Regions from separate parts of the Phyllobacterium sp. RCAM01083 genome, predicted to be linked through region 1. Evidence: riboswitches for the same ligand, from Rfam matches in the RefSeq annotation. Region 1 holds a riboswitch; each other region holds the start of a gene.
What was found. A riboswitch is a leader RNA that binds a small molecule or an ion and turns the genes downstream of it on or off. The one in region 1 is predicted to bind thiamine pyrophosphate.

Region 1 (7,376 bases):
GCGCCCAGCGATGCCAAGGAAATGGACGGCGTCACCGGTAAACTCGAGAAATACTTCTCCCCGGAACCGGGCGAAGGCGACTAAACTTATTCGGGGTACCGCAGTTGCCCGCAAGACTGATTTGCCCTGAAAATCAAGTCTTGCAATGCGTTTAGTTTGCGCTTGTGCAGCAAAAAGTTGATTCTGATCACTTTTCATGTTATGGTGCTGCGATATGTTGATCATTGGACGTCAATTTCGTGGCGCTAAAGCATAAATCACCAATCGGCTAGATTTTTTCCGGACTTAACAGTTCAGGTTGAGGTTCTTTGATTGTGACCCGTCCTGCTGTTTGGTCCGGATTGCTTTGCGTGAAAATATTGGCGGCCGACAAACCGGGTTCCGGTTTCCAGTGATTGGTTTAACCGGTGCGTTTTGCCGGGCGCAGCAGGGAGTAATGAAGCGCATGACAGCAGTTCCGCAGAAAAAGACCGCCCAGCGTATCGGATTCAAGACGGGTGAGTTTATTGTATATCCGGCTCACGGCGTAGGCCAGATCGTCAATATCGAAGAACAGGAAGTTGCGGGCCACAAGCTCGAACTTTTCGTGATTGACTTTCAGAAGGACAAGATGCGCCTGAAGGTACCGGTTGCAAAGGCAACCGCCATTGGTATGCGCAAACTCTCAGAAACAGATTATGTCGACCGTGCGCTGAAGGTAGTTCAGGGACGGGCCCGTATCAAGCGCACCATGTGGTCCCGCCGCGCGCAGGAATATGATGCGAAGATCAACTCGGGCGATCTGATTTCCATTTCGGAAGTTGTCCGCGATCTTTTCCGTGCCGACAATCAGCCGGAACAGTCCTATTCCGAACGCCAGCTCTATGAAGCAGCGCTCGACCGCATGGCCCGTGAAATTTCCGCCGTCAACAAGATGTCGGAAACCGAAGCCGTCCGTCTGATTGAAGTCAATCTCGCCAAAGGTCCCAAGCGCGGCGCGAAGACTGAAGAAACCGAAGCTGATGCGGACATTTCCGTTGAAGACGAACAGGAAGAAGCCGCGTAACAGCGGGTTCATCCCTTTCAACAAACAGCCCGGTTTTACCGGGCTTTTTGTTATTCGCTGATGATCTTCATCTTGTCGCCGACGGAAACCGTGCCGCCGGGCGGCAGGGCGTTGATCAGCCGGAAGAGATCCAGCTTGCGGTCCGTGCCCATGATCTGGCTGGAGAGGCTGGCGAGCGTATCGCCCGCCTTGACCGTGACAACGCGGATCCGCAGCGGCTTGATGTTGGCCTTTTCCTGTGCCGTCAGCAAATGGAAGCTCTGCGTCACCGTTTGCGCCGCCGGCATCAGTGCCGTGCTGCCCGTGGGCGCTGCCGTCAGGAAGCGGTAGATGCGGTCGCCGGAATTCACGACGAAAATATCGAATTCCCAGCGGTCCGCCTTGGCTTTTGCCGTGGCGGCGGGCATGCCGTTGAATGTCGTCGCCTTGACGCTGGCATTGTCCAGGCCGGTTACCCAGCCGCTGCGCATGTAGTCGACCATCGATGTCTTGCCGGAAACCTGGGTTCCGTCAAAGCGGATCGCGACTTCGCCGGGTCCGGTTGCCATGACCGCGGCTGCGGAATTGTCGATAACAAAGCCGTCCGGCACGGTGAAGCTGACGCCGAGCAGCGGGTGCACGAAGGTGCGGCCGCGGACATAGCCTTCTTCCGGCGTGTCGCCATAGAGCAGCCCGTCGATCCCTTGCAGGAAGGAATCGCGGTCCGTCGTGCCGACACCGGGCGCACCGATCTTGCGGGCATGGCCGCGCGCCAGCTCGATGCGCTGCGGCGCGGAGGGGTGGCTGGCAAGGAAGTCGAGGCTGGCATCGGTGGCGCCGGAGACGTTGCGGAAGTCCGCATAGGAGGCCATCGACTGCAGGAAGCGCGCAGCTGCAAACGGATCATACCCGGCTTCGCCGATCATCTTGATGCCGATGGCATCCGCCTGCAATTCCTGGTTGCGCGAGAACTGCGCCATGCGCAGCTTGCCGCGAATGAGCGCCTCGCGGCCCGCCTGGTCGTCCTGCAGCACTTCCGACACAACGCGGCCGGCGATGACGGCTTCCGCTTCGCGCTGCTGGCGTTCGATGCCGTGATTGGCGATCACATGGCCCATTTCATGGGCAATGACAGCGGCAAGTTCCGCGCTGTCATTGGCCAGCGCAAGCAGGCCGCGGGTGACATAGAGATAGCCGCCCGGCAGTGCGAAGGCATTGATGTTGGGCGAATTGAGGATGGTGATGCGATAGGTATGGGTCGGATTGTCCGATACGGTGGTCAGATTGCCGACGACCTTGGCAACCATGCGTTCGAGCTTCGCGTCCTTGTACTCGCCGCCATAGGTGGCCAGGATGCGGGGATGCTGTTCGGCGCTCAGTTTGGCCAGCCGGTCATTCTTCGAGACATTGTCGACGATGACAGGGCTTGAGGACGGGCCGAGCGCATCTTCCTTGGTGACGTTGAGCACCTGGCAGCCCGACAGAAAGGCGAGCAGCAGCGTCGTCGAAACCACGGTCGTGCTTCGTACTGCCGGATGGAACCGTCGATTGCCGATGGGGAGAATGTGCGAGCCCAGAATCATGTCCTCATGTCGTGCGGCGCCAGTGCAAACGCTAAAGCCAAGTTCTCACTCGTCTTTTGCCTGCGGAATCGGTGTGCTTACTTTCTAGCTAGCCCGTTGAGCAGGCTGGGGCAAGAATTACATTGATTTCTTATGAGACCCATTGAGTACAAAATATGTCAAAGTGATAACTCTTGCGAGCCGAGATATTTTCGCAACAGGGAGGGGCCTTTGGCTGAGAGCAATTCGCCCGCGGGTCCCGATGCTGCCACATGGCCATTTTCGAGAAAGAACAGCGTTGATGGTAAACGCAAAGCATCGTCCGGATGATGGGTGACCATCACAACAGTCATTCCAGTATCTTTTTGCAGTTGTCCGACCAGATCAAGCATTTCATGGCGCAATGCTGGACCAAGTGAAGCAAAGGCTTCATCAAGCAACAGTACAGGCCGGTTGCGCACCAGCGCCCGGGCGATGGCAACGCGCTGGCGTTCCCCGCCCGACAGTGCCGCCGGTTTGCGCGTCTCCTTGCCCGCAAGCCCGACCTTGGCGATGGCGTCGTGGACCGCCTGCTGATCCGCCGCGTCGAGGCGCAGGCCCGGCCTGCGGCCAAGACCGATATTGGCGGCAACGTCGAGATGGGCAAAAAGATTGTTGTCCTGAAACACCATGGAAACCGGGCGCCGGGATGGTTCGGCATGCGTGACATCGGCATCGCCGATCAGCACACGGCCGGAGAGCGGTGCCTCGAAACCGGCAATGAGATTGAGAACCGTGGATTTGCCCGCGCCGCTCGGCCCGATGATGGCGGCAATGGACGACGGTGCGATGGCAAGGTCGAAACGCATGGCCATGTCGCCATAATCGAAGCGAACGGCATCAAGCCGGATCGCGGCGCCGCCGGTTGTGATCTTTTCCGTTTGTTCAGCCATCTCTTGCATTGTCCTGTCGGGCGAGGCTGGCCGCACCGCGGTCGGCTGCGAACATCAAGAGCAGGCACAGGACCCCAAGGATCAGCGCCAGTCCCGCTGCATCCTGTGTGCGATAACTTCCCATGCGCTGCAAGAGCAGGAAAGGCAGGGTCTGGATGGAATCATTGCCGAACAGCGCGATGGTTCCAAGATCGCCCAGCGACAGGGCCATGGCAAAGGCGAAGGCAACACCCATGGGCAGGCGCAAAGCCGGCCAGTCGATCAGGCGCAGCCGGTCCCAGCCGGTGATGCCGAGCTGGAGGCAAAGCCGGTTGTGGCGGCTTGCGGCCGTATCCCAGGCCGGGCGCAGGATGCGGAAGGCGAAGGGCACGGCCATGGCGGCATTGACGCCGATGACCATGACGGGCGCAAGGCTGAACGGGTTGATGGCATGGCGCGAGAGGATGAACCAGCCGGCGCCGATGACAATGGGCGGCACCACCATGATCAGGCTCGCCCCCAGATCCAGTGACCGTTCGAACAGACCCGGCGAAACCGTTCGCCGCCGGCTCTGCTGATACTCCCGGGCGATGACAAGCGACAGTGACAGCGCGAGGGAGAGCAGGGCCGCGGCCGCGCCAAGCACGATGCTTGTGGCAATGGCGCGCCAGACGATGGATTCGCTCATCAGGCGCGCCAGGTCGGCGCCAAGCCCGGAGACAACGGTTCCGCCCATGGGCAGGCCGACAAAGAGCAGTCCGAGGAGAATGATCGCCGTATTGACACATTGCGCTGCACGGCCCGGCCGCTCGAAGCGCCGTGTGGTCGTCTGGAGACTGAAGCCTTCGTCTGCCGGTTTGCCCGTCAGGCCGAGCAGCAGCAGCACGGCAATGGTCAGGCCCAGTTGCAGCAGTGTGAGCGAGACGGCGCGGGCAATATCGAAATCGAAATGCAGGGACTGGTAGATCGCCACTTCCAGCGTGGTGGCACGCGGTCCGCCGCCCAGGGTCAGCACGATCGTGAACGAGGTGATGCAGAGCATGAAGATCAGCCCGGCAATACCGGACAGATTGCGGCGGATGACCGGCCATTCGATCAGGCTGAAGCGTGCCCAGCCGCCCATGCCGAGCTGCGCGGCGAGTTTCCAGTAATCCGAAGGAATGGAATCAAGGCTTGCAAGCACGAGCCGGGTCGCCAGCGGCAGGTTGAAAAAGACGTGGGCGAGAAGGATGCCGGGAAGCCCGTAAATATTGGGTATGGTGTCCATGCCGAGGCTGCTGAAAGCAAAGGCCAGCAGGCCGTTGCGGCCATAGATGCTGGTGATGCCCAGCACCGCAACAAGCGCGGGTAAGGCCAAGGGCAGGGCAAACAGCCGCAGAATCAGCGCGCGGCCGGGAAAGGCGGGATGTTCATGCAAGGCGCGCGCGAGTGGAATGGCAAAGGCAACCGCAAGCAGCATGGACAGGAGCGCCTGCACCAGCGTGAACCGCGCCACCCGCCACAGATAGCTGTCGAATGCGGCAAAACCTTCCGTGCTGCCGCGCAGCGCTTCGGATGCGAGACTAAGCAGTGCGCCACCCGCAAGTGCCGCCAGAAAGGCGAGGGCGCATGCCCCCGCCCATGGTCTGAAACTGCGGATGGCAATCACAATGCTACAGGCTCATGGCCGCGAGCCACTCATCGATCCAGGCTTTACGGTTCTTGGCGACCTCCTCGGAGGGGAAGGCCAGGGTCTTGACGGGTTGAACAAGGGTTTCGAAGGCCGGGTTCAGCGCGTCGGTGGTTTTCGCAGCGGGATACATCCAGTTGTTTTCAGGGATCGCATCCTGAAACGCCGGGCTGGTCATGAAGGCAAGAAACTGCGCCGAGAGCGGGTTTTTCGCCCCGTTGACGGTCTGGGCAGCGACTTCGACCTGCAGGTAATGGCCTTCGCTGAACGAAATGGCCTTGTAGCGGTCCACGCGCTCGGCGATCAGGTGATAGGCCGGCGACGTCGTGTAGGACAGCACCAGCGGCGCTTCGCCCTTGGTGAAGAGACCATAGGCCTCCGACCAGCCGGGCGTGACGGTCAGCACCCGGTCTTTCAGCTTTGCCCAGGCTTCCCCGGCCTTGTCGCCATAGACCGACTTGACCCAGAGCAGCAGGCCGAGACCGGGCGTCGAGGTGCGGGGGTCTTCGATGACGATCTTCTGCTTCGGGTCGCCTTCGACCAGTTCCTTCAGGCTTTCCGGCGGGGTCTTCAGCTTCTCGGAATCGTAGATGACGGCGAAATAGCCGTAGTCATAGGGAACGAAGGTATCATCGGTGTAGCCGCCGGGGATGCTCACGGCGGAGGTGTCGATGCCATGGGGGGCAAACAGGCCGGTTTGCCTGGCCTCATAGGTCAGGTTGGTGTCGAGGCCGAGCACCACATCCGCCTTGGTTGACCCGCCTTCCAGCTTGACCCGGTTGAGCAGGGCAACACCATCGGCAACCGCCACGAATTCGACCGTGCAGGCACATTGCTTTTCGAAGGCTTGTTTGACCTTCGGGCCGGGGCCCCATTCGGCGGTGAAGCTTTCATAGGTGTAGACGGTGAGTTTGCCTTCGGCATGCGCGGTGCCAAGGGGAATGACGGCGAACAGAGCGGTCACCATGGCCGCTGTTTTTACAATAGTCTCGAATGGCCGCATCGGCGCCTCCTATCAGCAGTGTTCAAAAGGATTGGTGCGCCGGCAAATCTGCCGCGTCTAATCCCTCCGCCGGTACAAACCGGATCAGGTTCCGCGGGTTGGCAGGGTTTCCCCGTGCGCCTCTCAGCCGGTCCATGCGACCGGCACCCCGTTAGAGCGTGACAAGGATAGAGGTTCGGCCGGAACCGTGCAAGCGGTCGATGCTTATGAAATCTTTATGTTTTGCCGGTTCTGCCAAATCGAAAGCTGATACTGGCGCGCCTATTGTCCCCAGCGAAAACATCCCGTGCGGCTGTTTTCCGATGGAAAGGGTCAATCATGTTTCGTGGTCACGGTTTTTATCATTCCCATGTCAGGGTGCAGCAGAACCCGGCTTCCCAAAACGCCCGCCGCAAGGCGATCCTCCTGCGTCCGCGCCGGCAGAAATTCATCCCGGAGCTTTATCCGAGCCTGTTTCTGGCCATCGGCGTGGCGATTGCCGGCATGGCCGCGATTGCACTCGGGCGCTTCGTTTAACCTCGAATCACGGATGCCCTGTGCGACCGGCTTGTGCCATGCTATGGCCGGTGCATGAGCAAATTCGTCCTTCTTCTTGGTGGAACCGTTCACGTCACCGACCGTCTCCGGCATCTCATTGCCGGGGCGCGCGTTCTTGCGGCCGATGGCGGCATTGCCCATGCGCAGGCGCTGGGCGTTGAACCCGAGTTGTGGCTGGGCGATTTCGATTCGACATCGCCTGAACTTGCCGAACGCTATGCGCATGTGCCGCGTTCGGTTTTTCCGGCCGCCAAGGACATGACCGACGGCGAACTGGCACTCAACGAGGCCTACCGGCTGGGCGCCACCGAAGTGATCCTGTGCGGCGCCTTTGGCGGTGAACGCACCGACCACACCCTGCTGCACCTGACCATGGCCACCCGCCATGCGGCGGAAGGCCGGAAGATCATTCTCTCCAGCGGAAGCGAGGAAGCGCATCCCCTGGTTGCAGGAGAATATGCGTTCGATTTTGCCGATGGAACGGTATTCAGCATTGTGGCCTTTACGTCCCTGCGCGGATTATTTATCCATGGTGCGCGATGGCCGCTGGAAAATATGGAACTTTCTTTCGGTTCATCGCTTACAGTGTCGAATGCCGTGTGTGGAAATCTCCACGTATCGCTTCGTTCAGGCAATGCAGTCCTGATTGCTGCGCCGTAAAATTGCGAAC
Region 2 (7,376 bases), 2.7 Mb from region 1:
CCTACCTGCTGATCCCGATTCACGGGCTGGCGGCTGCCGGTCGGATTCGAATCAACCAGGACGCCATGAAAATGGCGGCACCGGTCATCGACGGGCGCCAGCTGCCCGTCTATGTCTATTGCCGCGAAACGACGCTGCACGACAGTAATTTTCATGCGCGGATGTTTGTCAGCGACGAAGGCACCTACGAGGACCCGGCAACGGGTTCCGCCACGGCGGCCTTTGCCGGGGCCATCCAGCATTTTGACCAGCCGCTCGACGGATTGTTGCGGCTGTGGCTGGAACAGGGCCAGGAAATGGGCCGTCCATCGCGATTGCGGCTGGAACTGGATATCGCCGACCAGAAGCTTGCCGGCGGGCGTATCGGCGGTTCGGCGGTCAAGACGGCGGAGGGACAGCTTTTTGTTTAAACAACTTATTGTTCAAAGCTGACATAAAGTTTTCAAGAAGGGCTGGACAGGCCGGTTTTGCCCCGTTATAGAGCCCCCACCTTCGGTCGTCAAAGCGGCTGACGGGCACATAGCTCAGTTGGTAGAGCAGCTGACTCTTAATCAGCGGGTCGTAGGTTCGATCCCTACTGTGCCCACCATTTCTTTGAAAAAAGGGCCGTATGGCCCTTTTTTCTTATATGCCTGTCCAGTATCGATCTACCCAAACTGCTAGAGGAGCTTTCCATGAGCATTCGTCGTATTGAAGTCGGTCCACGCATGAGCCAGGCCGTTATCCATGGCAACACGGTTTATCTCGCAGGGCAGGTAGGCACACCGGGCAAGAGCGTCACCGAGCAGACCAAGGATGTCCTGGCTTCGGTCGAGCGCCTGTTGAAGGAAGCCGGTTCCGACAAGTCCAAGATCCTGCAGGCGATCATCTGGATGGCCGACATGAAGGACTTTGCCGAAATGAATGCGGTTTGGGATGCCTGGGTCGATCCGGCCAACACGCCTGCGCGCGCCACCGGCGAAGCCAAGCTGGCGACCCCGGACTACCTCGTCGAAATCATCATCACCGCTGCCATCTGATTCCCTGCCAAATCCGCCCGACACGGCGGATTTGGCAGGGCGGCAGGTTCATCCCGGCGGAAATATTGAATTTGCCGGGATGAAATGAAGTGGATGTCAGTAAAACTGCTCCTGTGCACTGGATTTTTAGCGCGGGAATGAATAAAGTCCGCGCTTCTCGGGATTGCCGTTGTGGTAATTCATCAAACGCTTGTCTGATTGTGACGCTTACGCCCGCAAGACGAGACAAGCATGGGTAAGGAAAACGATTGCAAGTTCTCGTCCGTGACAACAATGTTGAACAGGCCCTCCGGGTCCTGAAAAAGAAGATGCAGCGCGAAGGTCTCTTTCGCGAAATGAAGGCGCGCCAGGCTTTTGAAAAGCCGTCCGAGCGCCGTGTCCGTGAAAAGGCTGAAGCCGTCAGCCGCGCCCGCAAGGCAGCGCGCAAGCAGGCACAGCGTGAAGGTCTGCTTCCTGGTCCGAAGAAGAAAGAACGCGTTGCCCGTCCAGGTGCCGCTACCAGCGATTTCAGCAACAACCGATAATCAATGACCGGAGTTTCCGGTCCTTGCAAAACGCGACAGAACCCGCACAGCGAGCCATGCTGGAGCGGGTTTCGTTTTGTGAAGACTCCGCCATAACTATCGTCTTCACATCGATATTACCCGGTTTCAAAAAAGTGCCTTCTTGTGCGCCGCATCACGCCGCGCCTATGCATGCTCCATGATATTCAAGCCTTATGGAGACCTTTCAATGGCACCCAAGCTCAACATCGTCCACGTCAGCACCCGTCCGGGCCGCGCCGGTCAGCCGGTTGCCAAATGGTTCCATGATTTTGCCAGCCAGGACGGCCAGTTCGAGCCGGTTCTGATTGACCTGGCGGATCTCAACCTGCCGGTTTTCGACGAACCCAACCACCCGCGTGCCCGGAAGTATGAACATGCGCACACGAAAAAGTGGAGCGCGCTGATCGAAGCGGGTGATGCGATCGTGTTCGTGACGCCGGAATATGACTATTTCGCTCCGCCGTCCCTGACCAATGCGATCATTTATCTCTGGCAGGAATGGAACTACAAGCCGGTCGGTTTCGTCAGCTATGGCGGCGTGTCGGGCGGCCTGCGCTCGGTCGAATCGGTCAAGGGCCTCATCGCAGGGCTGCGGATGGTTCCCATTCCCGAAGGCGTTCCCGTTCCGGCGTACCAGCAGTTCATCAACGATGAAGGCGTCTTCCAGGCCAATGAACTGGTGACGGCGAGCGCTAACACCATGATTGGCGAATTGCTCAAGTGGAGCAATGCGTTGAAGCCGCTGCGCGCGTCCTGATCCGGTCAAGGTGCCCGGAATCGACGGGGCGCCACACACACGATTTTACCGATTCGCTTGACAAATGGCGGATCGGGCGTTCAATTCAAGACATTCACCAGGGGGGTCCCGACAAGGGGCTGAGATTCTGCTGGCTTTTGCAGCGCAGTGACCCGTTGAACCTGATCCAGTTCATACTGGCGTAGGGACGGTGCGAAAGTCATGCGAGTCAGCCTCGGCACATCCGTATCCGGATTCGCAATCTCTTTTCATCCTTCCGGCACAGAACTGGGTTTCCACGCTTGATTGCTTAGGAGCCTGATGATGACCGTAATTACCCCAACCGTTTCGGCAGGACCGCTGCCGGCCTCGATCAAAATTTACAAACCCGGCCATATCCATCCGGATATCCGCGTGCCGTTGCGCCAGATATCGGTGCATCCGACAGCGGGCGAGCCGCCGGTGACGGTGTACGACGCGTCCGGGCCGTATACGGATGCCAACGCTGCGATTGACATCGCCAAGGGCCTGCCGCGCATCCGCGCAAGCTGGCTTGCCGGCCATGCCGACCTTGCCGCCTATGACGGCCGCCACGTCAAGCTGGAGGACAATGGCTTCGTCACCGGTGAACGGCTGACCCCGGAGTTCCCGGTGCGCAACCGGCCACTGCGGGCGAAGGGCGATAAAGCCGTGACGCAGCTCGCCTATGCCCGGGCGGGAATCATCACGCCTGAGATGGAATATGTGGCGATCCGCGAAAATCTCGGCCGCGACGCGGCGCGGGCGCAGCTGGAGCGCGACGGCAATTCCTTCGGCGCGTCGGTGCCGGATTATGTCACACCGGAATTCGTGCGCGAGGAGATTGCCCGGGGCAGGGCGATCATTCCGGCCAATGTCAACCATCCCGAACTCGAGCCGATGATCATCGGCCGCAACTTCCTGGTCAAGATCAACGCCAATATCGGCAATTCCGCAGTGACCTCCTCCATGGCGGAGGAAGTGGAAAAAATGGTCTGGGCCATCCGCTGGGGTGCCGACACGGTGATGGACCTGTCGACCGGCCGCAACATCCACAATATCCGCGAATGGATCATCCGCAACGCCCCCGTGCCGATCGGCACCGTGCCGCTCTATCAGGCGCTGGAAAAGGTCGGCGGCATTGCCGAAGACCTGACCTGGGAGGTCTATCGCGACACGCTGATCGAACAGGCGGAGCAGGGCGTCGATTATTTCACCATCCATGCGGGTGTTCGGTTGCATTACATCCCGCTGACCGTCGACCGCGTCACCGGCATCGTGTCGCGCGGCGGCTCGATCATGGCCAAGTGGTGCCTGCATCATCACCGGGAAAGTTTCCTCTACGAGCATTTCGAGGAAATCTGCGATATCTGCCGTGCCTATGATGTCAGCTTCTCGCTGGGGGACGGGCTGCGGCCGGGTTCCATTGCCGATGCGAACGATGCGGCGCAGTTTGCCGAGCTGGAGACGCTGGGGGAGCTGACGCAGATTGCCTGGGCCAAGGGCTGCCAGGTGATGATCGAGGGCCCCGGCCACGTGCCGATGCACAAGATCAAGGCGAACATGGACAAGCAGCTTGCCGTCTGCGGCGAGGCGCCGTTCTACACATTGGGACCGCTCACCACCGATATCGCGCCCGGTTATGATCACATCACGTCGGGCATCGGTGCGGCGATGATCGGCTGGTTCGGCACCGCCATGCTTTGCTATGTCACGCCGAAGGAACATCTCGGCCTGCCCAACCGCGACGATGTGAAGATCGGGGTGATCACCTACAAGATCGCCGCCCATGCGGCGGACCTTGCCAAGGGCCATCCGGCGGCGCAGGTGCGGGACGATGCCTTGTCGCGGGCGCGTTTCGAGTTCCGCTGGGAAGACCAGTTCAACCTGTCGCTCGATCCCGAAACGGCGCGGCTGTTCCACGACGAGACATTGCCGAAGGAGGCGCACAAGGTGGCGCATTTCTGCTCGATGTGCGGGCCGAAATTCTGTTCGATGCGGATTTCCCACGATATCCGCGCCGAAGCGCAGAAGGAGGGCATGTCAGCCATGGCGGAAAAATTCCGGCAGGGCGGCGATCTCTACATGCCGCTGACGTCCGCGGCTGTGCCCATTCCGGTCGGGGGTGACGATTTCTGATGCGCATTCTTGTCAAAGGCGCTGGCGTGGCCGGGCTCACCGCCGCACATGAACTGATGGCGCGGGGCGCAGACGTAACCGTCTTCGACCCGCGCCGCGACACGTCATCGACCGCCTCCTGGTATGCGGGCGGCATGCTTGCGCCGTATTGCGAGCGGGAAAGTGCCGATGAACAGGTGCTGGAACTCGGATTGAAGGCTGCCTCCTGGTGGGAGGCGGCCCTGCCGGGGCGTGTCGTGCGCAACGGCACGCTGGTGCTGGCGCCAGCGCGTGATGCCGGGGAATTGGACCGTTTCGCCTCGCGCACCTCGGGTTTTGCCGGCGTAGACGCGCAGGAACTGGGCAGTCTCGAACCCGACCTTGCGGGGCGGTTCCGCCGGGGGCTGTTTTTCCGGGACGAAGCGCATCTCGATCCGCGCCGCGCCCTGACGGCGCTGGCGGCCAAGCTGGCCGCATCCGGCGTTCGCTTTGAGAACGAGCGGGACGAGGGCAAATTCGACCGCATTGTCGACTGCACCGGTTATTCCACGGCCAAGCCGGATCTGCGCGGGGTGCGCGGTGAAATGCTGATCCTGCAAACCCGCGACATCGCGCTGGCCCGGCCGGTCCGGCTGATCCATCCGCGTTTTCCCGTCTACATCGTCCCGCGCGCCGATCACCTCTTCATGGTCGGCGCGACGATGATCGAAAGCGATGCGACGGGGCCGGTTACTGCCCGGTCGATGATGGAACTGCTCAATGCCGCCTACAGCCTGCATCCGGCCTTCGGCGAGGCAGCGATCATCGAGACCGGTGTCGGCGTGCGCCCGGCCTATGCGGACAATTTTCCGCGCGTCGAGCGCGATGGCCGGGTGATCAGCATCAACGGATTGTACCGGCACGGATTTCTGCTGGCGCCTGCCATGGCGATGCAGGCGGCGGCGATGGCTTTTGACTCGGAGAAGGTAGTTTGATCATGAGACTGATCGTCAATGGAGAGCCGCACGAGGTTGCGGCCAAAACACTGGCCGATTTGCTCGGCGAACTTGAGTATGAGGGCGAATGGCTGGCGACCGCGCTCAACGGCGAGCTGGTGCGGGCGACCGCGCGCGCTGCCGTGGCGCTGAATGAAGGCGACCGGGTGGAAATCCTCACCCCCCGGCAGGGAGGCTGAGCCATGCTGACCCTTTATGGCACCGAACTGTCCTCGCGCCTCCTGCTTGGCACCGCGCAATATCCGTCACCGGCGATCCTGATGGATGCGGTGAAGGCATCGGAAACCAGGATCGTCACGGTGTCGCTGCGGCGCGAAATGGCGGGCGGCAAGTCGGGCGACAGGTTCTGGTCGCTGATCCAGTCGCTCGGCGTGCATGTGCTGCCCAACACGGCGGGCTGCCACACGGTCAAGGAAGCGGTGCTGACCGCCCAGATGGCCCGGGATATTTTTGCCACCGACTGGATCAAGCTCGAAGTCATCGGCAATCACGACACGCTGCAGCCGGATGTGTTTGCGCTGGTGGAAGCAGCGCGGATCCTGACAGCGGACGGCTTCAAGGTGTTTCCCTATACGACGGACGATCTGGTCGTGGCGGAGCGCCTGCTCGAGGCGGGGTGCGAGGTGCTGATGCCGTGGTGCGCGCCCATCGGCTCGGCGCTTGGCCCGCTCAATCTGCATGCCCTGCGTGCCCTGCGCGGGCATTTCCCCGAGGTGCCGCTCATCGTCGATGCCGGTCTTGGCCGGCCGTCCCATGCCGCTACGGTGATGGAACTCGGCTTTGATGCCATCCTGCTCAATACTGCCGTTGCCAAGGCTGCCGACCCTATCGCCATGGCGACCGCCTTCGCCAAGGCGGTGGATGCCGGGCACATGGCCTTTCACGCGGGCATGCTAGAGCCGCGCGATGTGGCGGTGCCGTCAACGCCGGTTATCGGAAAAGCCGTCTTTACCTGATCAGGGCTGCTTGGTGGCGATGACGTGCAGCCATTGCGTCGGCTCACGGTCATAGCCGCTGCCCATCAGCACAGCGATATCGATGCCATGCCAGCGATCTTCGCCATAGGCCTGGCGCAGCCATTGCGGCGAGGGGTAGTTGAAGTAGCGGCCGAAGCGGTCACGGCCTTCGGCCGTACCGGCCTTGAAACTGGCAAAGAACCGTCCGCCGGGTTTGAGGGCGCGGTTGATGTGGCTGATGATATCGGGCAGGCCGGCGCGCGGCACGTGCAGCAGGCAGGCACTGGCCCAGACGCCGTCATAGGCATTGTCCGCGGCAATATGCTCGAACTGCAAGACATCGACGGCAATGCCAAGCCGCTTCTGCGCTTCGGCGGCGATCTCGGGCGAGCCATCCGTCGGCACCACGTCAAAGCCGCGGGCAAGCATATGCGCCGTGTCGTCACCGCCGCCGCAGCCGAGTTCCAGTATTCTGGCGCCGGGAGACAGCAGGACGAGGTAGGCGTCGAGATGGTCAAACGCGCGCGCCTGCGACTGGTTGGCGTAACGCACGGCTTCATCGGCGTAAAAGGCCAGTGTTTCCGGATCGTTGGCAGTCATGGTGTTTCCCGAGGGGTTAGAGCGGTTTGCGGCCATATTGGATCAGTTCTGTTTCCCGGATGGCGAGACAATCCACGCGGAAGGTAGCAAGGCCGATGTTTATCCATCGGACGAAGCTGCCTGACAAAGTGGGTGTCCGCCAGCCGGAAACCCGAAGGGCCGGGTGAATTTGGCCCAATTCCTGCGGGTTTTGACTTCGTCCGATGGAGAACATCGGTCTCGTCAAACCCCTTGACCTTGTCCGCAAATTCCCGCCGGCAGAACGATTCAATATGGCCGCAAACTGCTCTAACTGTCGAGCACGGCTGCCAGCTTGCCGCCATCGCCATAGGCGAGGCAATCGGCAATCGTGGTCTTATCAAGCACACCGCGCGTGACATTGGCGACTT
Region 3 (7,376 bases), 690 kb from region 1:
CTTCCTGCGCCATCTGCGTCAGCTCGAAATTGCGGTAGCCGCCCACCGTGGCATCCACCTGATTGGCGATCAGCGATGCCGACAGGGCGAAGTTGACATTGATCAGCTCGACATCTCCCGTCTTCAGGCCTTCGGATTTCAGCATCGCGCCAAGCATGGCATCCTCAAAACCAGCCACGGAGAACCCGACTTTTTTGCCCTTCAGGTCCTTCAGGCTCTTGATCGGGCCATCGGCGAGGACGGTCACCGTGTTGAGCGGCGTCTCCACCAGGGTGCCGAAACGCACCAGCGGCAGGCCTTCATCATGGCTGAGATAGAGGTTGGGCTGATAGCCGATGGCGATGTCCGCCTGCTTGGCCGCCACGAGGCGCGGCGGCGCTGCCGGATCGGCTGGCGGGATCAGATCCACATCCAGTCCCGCTTCGCTGAAGAAGCCCTTTTCGCGGGCAACAACCAGCGGTGCATGATCGGGGTTGACGAACCATTCCAGCAGGACAGACAGCTTGTCTGCCGCCGCGGCGGGAAATGCGAGGAGAGACAAGGCGGTTAGCAGGATGATGGCGGGGGCAAACGCACGGCGGCGAAACATGGGCATTCCTTTATCAACGGGACGGGTAAACGGAGCGGTCATGATGCCTGCACCCAGGGCGTGAGACGTGCGGCGAAGGCATCGACGAGGAAACGCAGAACGATGGTCAGAACGGCGAGGATGATGAGGGCAGCAAACAGCGTATCGGTCTGCATGCGGGCATTGGCCTGCAGCATGACGAAGCCCAGTCCGCGCGAGGCACCGACCCATTCGCCGATCACGGCGCCAATGGGGGCAAAGACCGCCGCAACACGCAGGCCCGAACCGAGGCCGGGCAAGGCGCTGGGCACACGGATGAGGAACAGCGTCGCCAGCGGCGAGGCCTGTGTCAGGGCGGCGGCATCCAGCAGGTCCTGACTGGTCCGGCGCAGTGCATCGGCAAAGGACGAGGCGACGGGGAAGAAGATGATCAGGCTGGCCATGACGACCTTGGACGCAAGGCCGAAGCCGAACCAGAGAACCAGAAGCGGCGCAATGGCAAAGACCGGAAGCGCCTGCAGGACCAGCAGGAGAGGCCAGACGATCTGGCCGAAACCCGGCAGGCCGGCCACCAGAAGCGCAACAAGGATTCCGGCCATGGCACCGAAGAACAGCCCGAGCACGATCTCAAGCACCGTGATGGCGGCGTTGCTCAGGAGATAATGCTGCTGCTCGACCAGGGCGGCAATGACAGAACCGGGGCCGGGCAGGATGAAGCGCGGCGGCTGCAGCATCCAGACAGCGAGCTGCCAGCACGCAAGCACGGCCAGCAGGGCTCCGGCGATGCGGACGAGCATGCGCATGGCGGGCCGTCACAAACTCGGCGATTGGTGGTTCAGCGAAAACGGCATCTGCAGGACTCCATCAAACGTGTGGAGATCCGGATATGTGCGAAGACAAGGCAGAGTGCGTGAAGAATGCTCAATTCCCGTTCCTACGCCGGCATAACCCGGATCAGGTTCAAGGGTCCAGCTCGACGCTATCTCAGCACTGTACAGTGCCCCCCTCGGAATGAAGTCATGATGGAGCGGCGGCGGCGTAAAGTCAATCGCGCCGCACAGGGATTGCAGACATCAGTTGATCAAGCGGACATTTTCGTTGTCAACGGCTTTGCAGGCCGTGACAACGGTATAGAAAAAGTCCTGCTGATCCCAACCACCGCCGTCTTCCCATGCATGCTGATGGGTACCGGTACAGCTCAGAATATCAAGGATTGGTGGTATTGTGCCCTTCGGCAATTGCTTCCCATCAACAAACAGATAGTACACTTGGTCTTTATCATTTGTTTTCAAGGTCGCGTCGTATTGGGTCTTCGTGGAATCAGTAACGCATTGTACATATCTGTTGTTGGTGTCCTTGTTTCTCTTACCCAGATCGCAGCCATCCTGTTTGACGTCCATTTTCAAATAGAGATCTTTGTACCCGTCAAGATTGATTGTCGTCATCTGATTCTTATTGGGAACAGTGGTACCGGTCCCCCGCCCGTTAGCGCCGCTGTGATCATAGGGGTTGTACACAACTGTTCCCAAAGCCTTCTCGGTGCCGTTTAGCAACACCCCAACAATGGTCACACGTTTGAACCAATAGCCGTAGACATCGCCAACCGTAATGGAAGCGCTGCTTGGTTTGAGCGGCGCAAGGGCGGTGGCGGTAACACCAATCTGGACTGAGTTCTGGTTCAGCAACGACATGAAGAGGGTATTGGTCTGCCCTCCCAGATTGACGGTAACCTTCTGGTCCTTTGCACTGAAATTGACACTGACAGTGCTCGCCTTGGCGCCAAGATTGGCCCGCAAAAAGGCCCGCGCCCTGTCCTCGGCCGCCTGTGCATTGCCACCAGTGAAGATGGAGGCACCGGCCAGCGCCGCTGTGTCAGCGGCGTTCTGCAAATTGACTCTTTCATTTGAGGCAACGGTATAGTCAAGGGCAAGACCGGTCATGCCCATAAGCGGCACAAGCAGCAGACCGAAGGTCAGTGCCGTGGCCCCACGCTTGTCTCTCAGGAATTGTTTGAATTTGCTCATAGCCCGCTCCGGTTGTTGAGCGAACCATGAAGGCCATGCCGTAAATGCCTGCTTAGCAAATTCGTTCAGATTGTCTCAATCTGCGATAAGTCGTGCACCATGGTAAAAATCCGATAAAGCACGACCTAGGCAGCGGGTGCACCCGGCCGCACAAAACCCTCGCTGGCAACGAGCAGATTGCGCGTATAGGCCTGTGTCACCTTGCGGGCGGCAAGATCGGCGGCGGAAAGGCGCTCCACCTCGGCACCGCTCTGCATGACCATCAGCCGGTCGCACATGTGAGTGACCACAGCCAGATCGTGACTGACCATCAGGAAGGTCAGCTTGCGATCGCGGCGTATCTGTTCCAGCAGGTTCAGCACTTCGGCCTGTACGGATGCATCGAGCGCCGATGTCGGTTCATCGAGCAGCAGGATCGACGGCTCCAGGATCAATGCCCGGGCGATGGCGACGCGCTGGCGCTGGCCGCCGGATAGCTGATGCGAATAGCGGAAGCGGAAGCTGGAGCCGAGGCCCACCTCGTCGAGCGCGCGCAGGATTCGCTTTTCAATGTCGGTAAATCCGTGGACCGCCAGTGGTTCGAGCAGAAGCCGGTCGACGGTCTGGCGCGGGTGCAGCGAACCATAGGGGTCCTGGAACACCATCTGCACTTCACGATAGAACGCCTTGGTGCGCTTCTTGTCCAGCAGCTTGCCATTCACGGTGATCGAGCCGCCGCTGGTCGGCGCCAGCCCGGCAACCGCCCGCAGCAATGTCGATTTGCCGGAGCCGGATTCACCGACGAGCCCGAAGGATTCACCGGGCATCACATCGAGGCTGACACCCCGCAAGGCGCGGAAACGGTCGAACGTGACTTCAAGCTTGTCGACGACAAGCGCTTTGACAGGAGATGTCGTCATGCCGCCCACTCCGGCTTGCGATCAAGGACAGGGAGAGGATGGGTATCGGCACCAATTTTCGGCATGCAGTTCAGAAGCCCCTGCGTATAGGGATGTTTGGCATTGTGCAGGTCCTTGGCGGCGATCTCCTCGACGATATGGCCCGCATACATGACGATGACCCGGTCGCAGAACGACGAGACCAGCCGCAGATCGTGCGAAATGAAGATCAGCCCCATGCCGCGATCGCGCACCAGATTGTCGAGGATGGCGAGAACATCCAGCTGAACAGTCACGTCGAGCGCCGAGGTCGGTTCATCGGCGATGAGCAGTTCCGGGCCGGTGATCAACATCATGGCAATCATGGCGCGCTGCCCCATGCCGCCCGAAACCTCATGCGGATGGAGATCGAAGACGCGCTCGGGATCGCGAATCTGCACGGCGGCCAGCATGTCGAGCGCACGCTTGCGCGCCTCGGATTTGCTGACCCGTTCGTGGGTGCGCAGCGTCTCGACGATCTGCCGCCCGATGCTCATGACCGGATTGAGCGAATATTTCGGGTCCTGCAAAATCATGGCAATCCGGTTGCCGCGCAGCGACCGCCGTTCGGCAGCCGAGACTTTCAGCAGGTCGATGCCATCGAAATTCAACGTCTCTGCGGTAATTTTCGCATGCGGCGGCGTCAGCCCCATGATGGCGCGCCCGGTCTGGGACTTGCCCGAACCGGATTCGCCGACGATGCCGAGACGTTCGCGGCCGAGCGTGAAGGATACACCGCGCACGGCATCGACCACACCCGTCCGGGTCGGAAACTGGACCCGCAGGTCCTTGACAGTCAAAAGGGTGCTCATTGGTTATTGCCTCGCGGATCAAGCGCGTCGCGCAGGCCATCGCCCAACAGATTGAAGCCAAGGCTGACGATCAGGATGGCAAAGCCCGGTGCTGCGGCAACCCACCACTGATCCATGATGAAACGGCGGCCCGACGCAATCATCGCCCCCCATTCCGGCAATGGCGGCTGAGCGCCGAGACCAAGAAAGCCAAGACCCGCGGCAATCAGGATGATACCGGCCATATCCAGGGTCACACGGACAATCAGCGAGGACAGGCAGAGCGGCATGATGTGCCGCAGGACGATGCGGACCGGCGAGGCCCCCATCAGGCGGACGGCTGCAATATAGTCGGAATTGCGAATCGTCAGTGTTTCGGCGCGCGCAATACGCGCATAGGGTGGCCAGGACGTCACGGCGATGGCAAAGACCGCATTTTCGATACCAGGTCCCAGGGCCGCGACGAGCGCAAGTGCAAGAATAAGCTTTGGGAAGGCCAGAAAAATATCGGTGAGGCGCATAAGGATGGAATCGACCCAGCCTCCCGCATAACCCGCGGCAGTGCCGACGATCAGGCCAATGGGCGCTGCGATGATCGCTACGAGTATCACGACATAGAGCGTGAGGCGCGAGCCATAGATGAGGCGTGAGAGAATATCACGGCCCTGATCATCGGTGCCGAGCCAATAATCACCACCGGGTGGCAACAGGCGCGCATTGCGCAGGTCGCCGATAACGGGTGAATGTGGCGCAAGAACATTGGCCAATGCCGCAACCACCAGCAGGGCGACGATAATGGCAAGGCCGGCAAGCGCCAGCCGGTTGCTGGCGAAGCGGCCCCACACCAGATAGGCGCGGCCAAGTCTTGCCTGCAGGCGCGATTGCGGACGGTCACTCATCAGCCATTGACGGCGTGACATGGGTGGAGGCGGTGTATGCATTGTCTGGCTCATCGTGCGCGCGTCCGTGGGTCAAGCGCCTGATACAGAAGATCAGACAGGAGATTGATGGCAATGAACACTGCGCCAATGATGATGGTGCCGCCAAGGACCGCGTTCATATCCGCGTTTTGCAGGGAATTGGTGATGTACAGGCCGAGGCCCGGCCACGAGAAGACGGTTTCGGTCAGGACTGAACCTTCAAGCAAATTGGCATAGGACAGGGCAATGACCGTCACCAATGGCACGGCGGCGTTGCGCAAGGCATGGGCCCAGATGATGCGGGTTTCCGACAGGCCCTTGGCGCGGGCGGCAACGATGTATTCCTGTTCCAGCTCATTGAGCATGAAACTGCGGGTCATGCGGCTGATATAGGCAAGCGAGAAATAACCAAGCAGCGAAGCGGGCAGGATGATGAATGAGAAGATATTCCAGAAGGCGTCCCAATTGCCCTGCAGCACCGCATCAAGCAGATAAAAGCCGGTAATGGGTGTAAATGTGTATTCATAGATGACGTCGATGCGGCCCGGCCCCGAAGTCCAGCCAAGCTTGGCATAAAAGACCAGCAACGCCAGCAATCCGAGCCAGAAGATCGGCATGGAATAGCCGATAAGACCGATCAGACGCACGATCTGGTCGATCAGGCTGCCACGTTTGACGGCGGCAAGAACCCCAAGCGGTACGCCGAAAAGCGTGCCGATGAGCGTGCCGAACGTGGCAAGCTCCATGGTGGCGGGAAACACCCGGCGGATGTCGGTCATGACAGGATTGGAGGTCAAGACCGAATTGCCGAAATTACCCTGCAGCGCGCCTTTCACATAGATGAAGAACTGCTCATAGAGCGGCAGGTTCAGGCCATATTCCTCGCGCACGCGCTCAACCACATGGGCCGGAGCCCGATCGCCGACGATCGCCAGGGCGGGATCGATGGGAATGACCCGTCCGATAAAGAAAGTCACGGCGAGAAGGCCGAGGAAAGTGATCGCGCCGATCAGCACGAAGCGGCCAATAGCAATGGCAAGGCCGGAGGCCCAGGCGCCTGAACGCCTGGCCTCCAGTTGTGTTTCTGTGGTCGTCATAATTTCAGCCTTGGGCGCTTGCCCTGATCATTTCGATACGGTGAAAACGTAATTGGTATCGAAAGATGGTCCGAGCTTGAAACCCTTGAGATTCGAGCGGATACCGGCAACTTCCGTCTGCTGGAACAGGAGAACGAACGGGCTGGTTGCCAGAACCTTCTTCTGCAGATCCTCATAGGTCTTGGCGCGCTTGGCAGTGTCGCGTTCCAGCAGAGCCGACTTGGTTTCCTTGGTCAGATCCGGCACATCCCAGGCATTGCGCCATGCGAGCGTCTTGTTGGTGCCCGTATCGGCATTGTCCGGATTGCTGGTGAAGGTTTCCGCATTGGAGTTCGGATCCCAGTAATCCACGCCCCACTGACCGATATAGATATCATGGGTGCGGGCGCGGTATTTGGTCAGCGTCTGCTTACCGTCGCCGGGAATGATCTCCAGCTTCACGCCGCCCTGGGCAAAGGTCTGCTGCACGGATTCGGCAATGCCCGTCACCGGCTGGCCGTTGCGCACATCCATCGTCACCGAGAAGCCATCCTTCAGGCCGGCCTTGGCCAGAAGTTCCTTGGCCTTCGCCACGTTGAGGGAATAGGGCTTTTCGTCCAGCTCGCCCAGAATGCCCTTCGGCAGGAAGGTCTGGTGGATTTCGCCGATGCCCTTGATCAGCTTTTCGCCGATGGCGTCATAGTCGACGAGGTATTTCAGCGCTTCACGCACTTCCGGCTTGGCCAGGTTCGCATTCTTCTGGTTGAGGCTGAAATAATAGATCGTGCCCTTGGCTGCGCTGGTCGTCTTGATGTCGCTGTTCTTGACCACCTGTTCCAGGTCGTTGGGCTCCAGATTGCGGGCAACGTCGATATCGCCCTTTTCCAGGAGCAGGCGCTGCGTGGCGCTTTCCTTGACATGGCGGTAGATCACGCGGTTGAGCGGCGCCTTGGTGCCGTGATAATTGTCGTTGCGCTCCAGAACGAGGATTTCGTTGGCGCGCCAGTCGCGGATCTTCATCGGACCGGAACCGGCATAATTGGTCTTCATCCAGGCATTGCCGTAGTCATTGTCGACCAC

Region 2: another riboswitch for thiamine pyrophosphate. It lies ahead of thiC (phosphomethylpyrimidine synthase ThiC); the one in region 1 lies ahead of thiB (thiamine ABC transporter substrate binding subunit).
Region 3: another riboswitch for thiamine pyrophosphate. It lies ahead of ACZ25R_RS19490 (ABC transporter permease); the one in region 1 lies ahead of thiB (thiamine ABC transporter substrate binding subunit).

Annotation. Positions count from the first base shown of each region.
Region 1 covers NZ_JBVFZN010000005.1:3,262,073-3,269,448, forward strand. Annotated here, with positions in the region: gene fdxA (ferredoxin FdxA) at 1-84, shown strand, start outside; gene ACZ25R_RS22845 (CarD family transcriptional regulator) at 437-1,045, shown strand; gene ACZ25R_RS22850 (M48 family metalloprotease) at 1,096-2,523, opposite strand; gene thiQ (thiamine ABC transporter ATP-binding protein) at 2,766-3,518, opposite strand; gene thiP (thiamine/thiamine pyrophosphate ABC transporter permease) at 3,511-5,145, opposite strand; gene thiB (thiamine ABC transporter substrate binding subunit) at 5,150-6,133, opposite strand; TPP riboswitch at 6,214-6,330, opposite strand; gene ACZ25R_RS22870 (hypothetical protein) at 6,488-6,685, shown strand; gene ACZ25R_RS22875 (thiamine diphosphokinase) at 6,740-7,366, shown strand.
Region 2 covers NZ_JBVFZN010000005.1:520,356-527,731, forward strand. Annotated here, with positions in the region: gene ACZ25R_RS09185 (PhzF family phenazine biosynthesis protein) at 1-410, shown strand, start outside; tRNA gene ACZ25R_RS09190 (tRNA-Lys) at 514-589, shown strand; gene ACZ25R_RS09195 (RidA family protein) at 675-1,019, shown strand; gene rpsU (30S ribosomal protein S21) at 1,268-1,543, shown strand; gene ACZ25R_RS09205 (NADPH-dependent FMN reductase) at 1,752-2,321, shown strand; TPP riboswitch at 2,411-2,527, shown strand; gene thiC (phosphomethylpyrimidine synthase ThiC) at 2,625-4,457, shown strand; gene thiO (glycine oxidase ThiO) at 4,457-5,410, shown strand; gene thiS (sulfur carrier protein ThiS) at 5,413-5,610, shown strand; gene ACZ25R_RS09225 (thiazole synthase) at 5,614-6,387, shown strand; gene ACZ25R_RS09230 (class I SAM-dependent methyltransferase) at 6,388-6,987, opposite strand; gene ACZ25R_RS09235 (RrF2 family transcriptional regulator) at 7,276-7,376, opposite strand, start outside.
Region 3 covers NZ_JBVFZN010000005.1:2,574,718-2,582,093, forward strand. Annotated here, with positions in the region: gene ACZ25R_RS19485 (ABC transporter substrate-binding protein) at 1-589, opposite strand, end outside; gene ACZ25R_RS19490 (ABC transporter permease) at 628-1,371, opposite strand; TPP riboswitch at 1,483-1,585, opposite strand; gene ACZ25R_RS19495 (TadE/TadG family type IV pilus assembly protein) at 1,642-2,592, opposite strand; gene ACZ25R_RS19500 (ABC transporter ATP-binding protein) at 2,718-3,491, opposite strand; gene ACZ25R_RS19505 (ABC transporter ATP-binding protein) at 3,488-4,321, opposite strand; gene nikC (nickel transporter permease) at 4,318-5,253, opposite strand; gene ACZ25R_RS19515 (ABC transporter permease) at 5,250-6,317, opposite strand; gene ACZ25R_RS19520 (ABC transporter substrate-binding protein) at 6,345-7,376, opposite strand, start outside.